2 regions of the Bifidobacterium catenulatum DSM 16992 genome follow, and region 2 is predicted to be linked to the other one. Evidence: riboswitches for the same ligand, from Rfam matches in the RefSeq annotation. Region 2 holds a riboswitch; the other holds the start of a gene.
The links. Region 2 has a riboswitch for thiamine pyrophosphate ahead of BBCT_RS06280 (hydroxyethylthiazole kinase). Riboswitches for the same ligand answer to the same signal wherever they lie in the genome.
Positions count from the first base shown of each region.

Region 1 (3,531 bases), 210 kb from region 2:
AAGAAGATGACCGTCTGAAGACGGCGCAACCGCATCACTTGAGCGGCGGCATCGGCTTCCAATCCGGATCATGCAGCAGCTTGCGTGAATCCCACCAACCCTTGGCTATCTGCACCAAGCCGGTCTTCACATGCTCTCGGTCCACCATCACCAGACGGATGACTTCCTTGGCGGCGGTCAGCAGCGTACCCAGACCGAACATCAGCGGACGGTAATCGCCGAACGCCATGAAATAGCGCGCCATGTAGCCTCGGTTACGCATGATGTGGTAACGGTTCATGTCAGAGGTGGAGTTGAGCTGGCGCACGCCGGCGATATCCCAATTGCCGATTTCACGAGTGCGGCGCAGGATCACGTCGGGCACCACAATCGGGTTGGTGACTTTGCTGGCGCGGTAGCCGTACATCGTGTCGTCCCAGTAGATGAAGAAACGCGGATCCGGCAAGCCGATCTGTTCGACGATGTTGCGGCGGAACAGACCCCCCTCGAAGCACAGGGTGTCCATCACGCGGTAGCCGGGGCGTCCGAATGCGGCCGGAGCGATCGGATTGGGGATGCCGAGGGAAATGATGAAATCGTATTGCCAGTAGAACGGGCCGCCGTCATAGTCGTATCGGCTGCCTTGGATCACATCATGGCTGCCGGTCCACTTGGCAAGTCGTTCGATGGCTTCGGGCATCACGGCCACATCGTCGTCCATCACCCAGAACCATTCGGATCCCAGCTCATATGCCTTCTTCACACCTGCGGAGAATCCGCCTGCGCCGCCGAGGTTGTCGGATTGAGGCGCATACACCACGCGACTTTCGTTGCCCGATTGGTCGGCGATGGTATTGCCCCACTGCGCGGTGACCGCTTCACGGAAATCGTCGACCATGCCTTGGGTCGCATCGCTGTGCTCGTTGTCAACGACGACGATACGCCATGGTGCCACAGTGAGTTTTTCGATGGATTCGAACAGGGTGGCGAGCAGCTGCTGACGCTTGTATGTCACCACGACGATAGCCAGCTTTTCGATGGTGTTCTTCGCAACTTGCTTTTCAGTCATACGTTCTATTCTTGCACTCGCCCTCAACCGAACATCGCCTGTGTTCGCATCATGCGGCACGATTCCATTCGGCGGACAGGCTCTTGCACATTTCGGACGGCTTTGCCATAATATACGGCGTAATGCAGGGGAACCCGTGTTTGTCGGGTTGAGATAGGCCAAGTGAGGCCTGAACCCTTTGAACCTGATGGTTAATACCAGCGTAGGGAGGCATGTCTAATGACTGCTGTGACATCAACAACCAATTTCGATTATGAGTTCGACGCCGCCAAAGGCATCCAACGCAACAATCTTCCTCCGTTCGCGCAGCGCATGCGCAAGGCTGCTGACCTGGTTTGGGAGGAAGGCTACCAGCAGCCGTTCATCCGCGAGCTTGGTGAAGGCACACTGCAACGCGAGCGTTTCGCCTTCTATCTGCTGCAGGATTTTCGTTATGTGAACGATTACGCCAGAGTGCACGCTTTGGGATTAGCCAAGGCCACCGACCCTGAAATCATGGCGTTCATGCTCAAGGTGCAGAACGGCGCCCTGCAGGTCGAGACCGAAGTACACCGCTCCTACTTGGCCAGCTATGGCATCACCGAAGAGCAGATGAACAATGTGCGCCAGTCGGCCTTCGCGCGTGCCTACACGTCGAATATCCTTTCCATCGCCTATGGCAAGGATATTCTCGACATTCTTGTGGCCGTGCTGCCGTGCGCCTGGGTGTATGCGGATTATGGTTACCGTCTTGCCGCCGAGTTTGCCGACACGCTTGACGACAATCCGTACAAAAGTTGGGTCGACATGTATAAGACCGACGAATTCTGGCAGGATTCCGTGTGGCTGCTCGAACATATCGAGAAACTGGTAGCCGACGCGAGCGAGGAGCGCAAGCGCGAGCTGATTGACATTTTCGTGACCGGCGTGGAGAACGAGTACATGTTCTGGGCCAGCGCGTACGACATGCAGTACACGTGGAAGCCCGAATGGAATCAGGAGCGCTGACACCGCTCCATCGCATGTTTTCCTGACTTCCGATTGTTTATTCTCATTGCAATAGGGCGGGTGCCTTCTGATTGGTTTTCAGAAAGCACCCGCCCTGTTATGTTTGGTCGCGTCAGTTTCCCGCTTTATTCGCGTACGAGACGAATATGCTCCACGTCATCGCGATAGGAGCGGCGATAGAGCACGAAACGGTTGCCGATAACCTGTACGAGTTCCGCGTTCAGTTCTTCGGCCAGCCCCTCGCCCGCTTCCTTGGCAGTCAGTCCGGATCCGTCGAGCACGGAGCATTTGATAAGCTCACGCTTTTCAATGGTCTCGTCCGCCTGCTTGATAGCGGTTTCGCTCAAATCGTTCTTGCCGACCTGGATGAGCGGATTGAGCTTGGTAGCCAGGCCACGCAGCTGCTTGACCTGCTTCTTGGTTAATGCCATAACTTGTTCCATTCCTATTTATGATGCTTGCTCAAGAGTAGCGTGAGGGCAGTAAAATCTTGCATATCACTCCCCCGCGCCTTTGATGGCGTTCACACCGTCTTCGATGTTCTTGCGCGTGTTCAGACGTGCTTCTTCGGCGGTTTCGCTTTCCAATGCGATCAGTGGAGCGCCATGCCCATCCGAAATGCTCAGCATAGTCCAGCGATCAGGGTCAATGCGGCAATGTACGACACACTCACACCGACTACGGCGATGTCATGTTTGGCGATCCGCATGATTCGCCAGTGCGTGCGCATGATGCCTTCCTCGTAACATCGTGCGTCGAGTGCGAGGCTGAGATTATCGGCATGACGTATCGCTCCTGCGAATACCGGAATGATAATGGCGGTTATCGCTTTGATCCGCTGTACGAATGTTCCTGTTTCAATGCTGCCGCCTCGGGCTGATTGCGCATCCACAATGGCTTTCGCTTCGCTTCCTAACGTGGGCAGGAACCGCAATGCGAGGCTCATCACCAACGCGATCTCCTGCGCATGGATGCCGAATTTTGCGAAAGGTTTGAGCAACGCTTCGAATGCGTCGGTAATGGCCGTGGGAGTGGTCGTGGCAAGGAATACCGCTCCGACGATAATGACCGCAACGAATCTGCAGGCGTACAGTATAGCGATACGCACACCGTCGTCGGTGATTGGAATCGGTCCGATGTTCGTAAGAACATTGCCGGATCGTACGAAGAACACATTGAGCAGTCCGCAGAACACGAACAATGCAAGGAACATGCGAATCGATTTGAACAGTTGTTTCACGCCGATGCCTGATGTCGCAACGATCATGCCGGTCAACAGTGCGGCCACCAGTAACTGCCAGAAGGAGCGGATGGCGAATGCGGAGAACATGACCGCCAACGCGCTCACCATCTTCACGCGCGGGTCAAGCCGTTCCATAAAACTGCGGTTTTCACGGACGTCTCCCTTTGCATGTCCGGAGCCAAGCGTGTGCAGATTCTTCGAACCTGCCGTTTCGGAAGTGACATTGGTTCCGATATCTCGAGTGACGTCATTA
Region 1 is NZ_AP012325.1:1,254,879-1,258,409, forward strand. Features, by position in the region: gene BBCT_RS05415 (glycosyltransferase family 2 protein) at 35-1,048, opposite strand; TPP riboswitch at 1,165-1,275, shown strand; gene tenA (thiaminase II) at 1,268-2,035, shown strand; gene BBCT_RS05425 (YhbY family RNA-binding protein) at 2,161-2,466, opposite strand; gene BBCT_RS09640 (hypothetical protein) at 2,533-2,664, opposite strand; gene BBCT_RS05430 (energy-coupling factor transporter ATPase) at 2,658-3,531, opposite strand, start outside.
Region 1: linked by a shared signal. The riboswitch ahead of tenA (thiaminase II) and the one ahead of BBCT_RS06280 (hydroxyethylthiazole kinase) in region 2 are both predicted to bind thiamine pyrophosphate.

Region 2 (3,531 bases):
TATCGTCGAACACGGCGTCGATCTGCGCGGCCAGCATTTCCACAGGCGTGTTCGTAACCATCGTCACGCCTGTGGTGTTCTGCGCGGTCAGCGCCGCAATGGCGGTCATGCCGAATACGCCATTGGCAAGCATGGTTTTCAAGTCCGCCTGGATACCGGCGCCGCCGGAGGAATCCGATCCCGCGATGCTCAATACCGGTGGCAATGTGCTGGTCATGAATGACTCCTTACTTGCTCTTGCTTACTTATGATCTGAAGTTTTGAAATACTCGTGATCCGTGATTCTTACTTGTGCGGCACGTGCCCGTGCTTTGCGTCGCCGCGCACGGCCTTCCACCGCGAAACCATATTGCGGGTCGCTTCTTCCGGATCGCTTGCGCCGGCGATTGCCGACACAACGAACCAACCGGCTGCCTTCGAATGCGCGAGCATCTCCATATCGTCGGCGCTCACACCACCGCCGACCACAACCGGAAAATCGCTCGCATCGCAGATCGCATTGATCTGTGCCTCGTCGAGCGTATGTCCGGAACCGTCGTTGCCGCCCACGGAAGCTTCCGGCTTGGTGATGGACACATGCAACGGACCTGCCCCGATGTAGTCGATGCAGCCGGCAGGTAGCTCGTTGATGAGCTTCACCAAGCTTTCCGTTTCGGCAGACAAGCCAACAATGGCATCTTCCCCAAGTAGCGCGCGGGCTTCCTGCGGTTCCAAATCAGTTTGCCCAATATGCACGCCGTCAACCTTGATGCCCTTGTGCCGTGCTTGCCAGACTACGTCCACACGGTCGTCGATCACGAACGCCACGGAATCGGATTTGCTGTTGTGTTCGATAACCTGTGCGATATCGCGTGCCATGCTGGTGATATCTTTCGCGTCGGTATCTTTGGCCCTCAGCTGGATGAACGTTGCGCCCCCGCGCAGCGCGTCCTCAACCACGCTGGTAATCGGTCGTCCCTTGCAATCCTGCGGGCCGACCACAAAGTAGGCGCTCATATCGAATGTATCGCGCATCGATGCATATGAATAATTGTCCATATAATCACCCTTCTCGGTAAGTGGTTCGGAAAGCCTACAATGTGAAACCGGCATTCGTCCGTTTTTCCGCATACGCAATTGCCGAACTCTGCATAACATGCCGCATGGTATGCAGAGTAGCGGCAAAGTCTAGTCGATGATGATTTCGGAGGCGGCGACTTCCTCGGCGGTGACGTTCCAAAGCGCATCAAGCAGCGCCACTTGGAAGGATCCCGGGCCTGAAGATTTGGCTTCGGCGATTTCGGAAGCTCTGTTGTACAGCAGCGAAGCGGAAATCGTAGCCACCAACGGTTCCGCTACGGCTAAATATGTTGCGGTCACGCCGCCAAGTGAGCAGCCAGCGCCGGTGATCTTCGTCATCATCGCGCTGCCGCCTGGCAGACGGAACACATGCTCGCCGTCGGTCACCAAATCAACCGCACCGGAAACAGCCACCGCACCAGCGCCGATGGGGGAGCGTTTCACAAGATGGCGGGCCAGCCTCTTGGCCGCATCAACGGCTGCATCGACCTCGTCCACAGCCTCCACGCCTGCCGGACGCGTGCCGGGAACGGTAGAATCGTTTTGAGCAAGGCCCCACATCGCATCGAGTGCGATGATCTCACTCGCATTGCCACGCACGATGGTTGGCGTATAGGTGCGGAACGATTCAAGAATGGCGGTACGGGTTTTGCCGATGCCCGCGGCGACCGGATCTAGCACCCACGTCTTGCCGTTCTTGTGCAGTTTGTAGGCGATTTCCGGCAGCGCATCTTTGAAGAACGGCAGCAGCGTGCCCACATTGATGTAGTTCGATCCGGCGATTTCCGCAGTGTCGATTACATCGTCCGGCAGAAAGCTCATGGCGGCAGTACCTCCGGCGGCAAGCTGCGCGTTGGCCACAAGATTCATCGTAACGAAATTGGTAAACGACTGCGCCAAAGGCGTGGTCTCTCGTACTCTGTTGACTGCCTGCACAATCTGTTTGCGCAGCGTTGCCGAAAATGAGTCATCGCTCATTGTCTGCTCCCTACGTTGGTCCTAACCAACAGGTTCAAAGGGTCAGGCATCCGCCTATCTCAGCTTCCACTTTCGTCGGAAAGCCCCCCTGCATGTACATAACGTACTCAACCTATACAAAGGCCCTGACACTGGAGCGGTCCAGTCGATTCCGGGATCAGGTGAATGCAGCACGTTCTCGTAAATATTAGGTGCGTACGTAAATCTCATAGGCAAATCTGAATAAGAAAACCGTGATGATTGACTGCAATATCTGGCCGCTGCTGCTTGACAACGACACTGTTGAAGGCGAGAACGCCACGAAACAGTAACGCGGGTGGCGTTCTGTCACCGCGTAAAGGTAGGCTTTGCGCTTGTAAAGACCCCAAACCGTTCAAACCAGAAGGTGCATTGTGGCTGTATCCAAACTCGATGAAGTCGTATCCCTCGCCAAGCGTCGTGGCTTTGTTTTTCCCGCCGGTGAAATCTACGGCGGAACCCGTTCCGCGTGGGATTACGGTCCGCTCGGCGTCGCGCTGAAAGACAATATCAAGCGTGAATGGTGGCGTTCCATGGTCGTCACCCGTGGCGATGTGGTGGGCGTTGACACGTCCATCATTCTTCCGCCGGCCGTGTGGGTGGCTTCCGGCCACGTGTCCGTGTTCAACGATCCACTGATCGAATGCCTCAACTGCCACAAGCGCCACCGTGCAGACAAGCTTGAGGAATCCTATGCCGAAAAGCATGGCGACAAGCTGCCGGAAAACGGTCTTAAAGATATTGTGTGCCCGGATTGTGGCACCCGTGGCAACTGGACCGAACCGCGCGACTTCAACATGATGCTGCGTACCCACCTCGGACCGGTCGAAGACGAAAACTCGCTGCACTACCTGCGCCCGGAAACCGCGCAGGGCATTTTCGTGGACTTCAAGAACGTGATGACCTCTTCTCGTTCCAAGCCGCCGTTCGGCATCGCCAACATGGGTAAGTCCTTCCGTAATGAAATCACCCCGGGCAACTTCATCTTCCGTACCCGCGAGTTCGAACAGATGGAAATGGAATTCTTCGTGGCTCCGGGCACGGATGAGGAATGGCACCAGTACTGGATCGATGCACGTACCCAGTGGTACATCGATCTTGGCGTGAAGCCGGAAAACCTGCGCCACTATGAGCATCCGAAGGAGAAGCTGGCTCACTATTCGAAGCGCACCGTCGACATTGAATACAAGTTCGGCTTCCAGGGATCCGATTGGGGCGAACTCGAAGGCGTAGCCAACCGTACCGACTTCGACCTTTCCGCGCATGCCAAGCACTCCGGCGAGGATCTGAGCTACTTCAATCAGGCCACCGGCGAAAAGTACGTGCCGTACGTCATCGAGCCGGCCGCAGGCCTGACCCGCTCTCTCATGGCCTTCCTCGTTGACGCCTACGACGTTGACGAGGCACCGAACACCAAGGGCGGCGTCGACAAGCGTACTGTGCTTCGCCTTGATCCTCGCCTGGCTCCGGTCAAGG
Region 2 is NZ_AP012325.1:1,468,818-1,472,348, reverse strand. Features, by position in the region: gene thiD (bifunctional hydroxymethylpyrimidine kinase/phosphomethylpyrimidine kinase) at 1-217, opposite strand, end outside; partial or broken gene BBCT_RS06285 (thiamine phosphate synthase) at 295-1,038, opposite strand; gene BBCT_RS06280 (hydroxyethylthiazole kinase) at 1,168-2,037, opposite strand; TPP riboswitch at 2,028-2,137, opposite strand; gene BBCT_RS06275 (glycine--tRNA ligase) at 2,430-3,531, shown strand, end outside.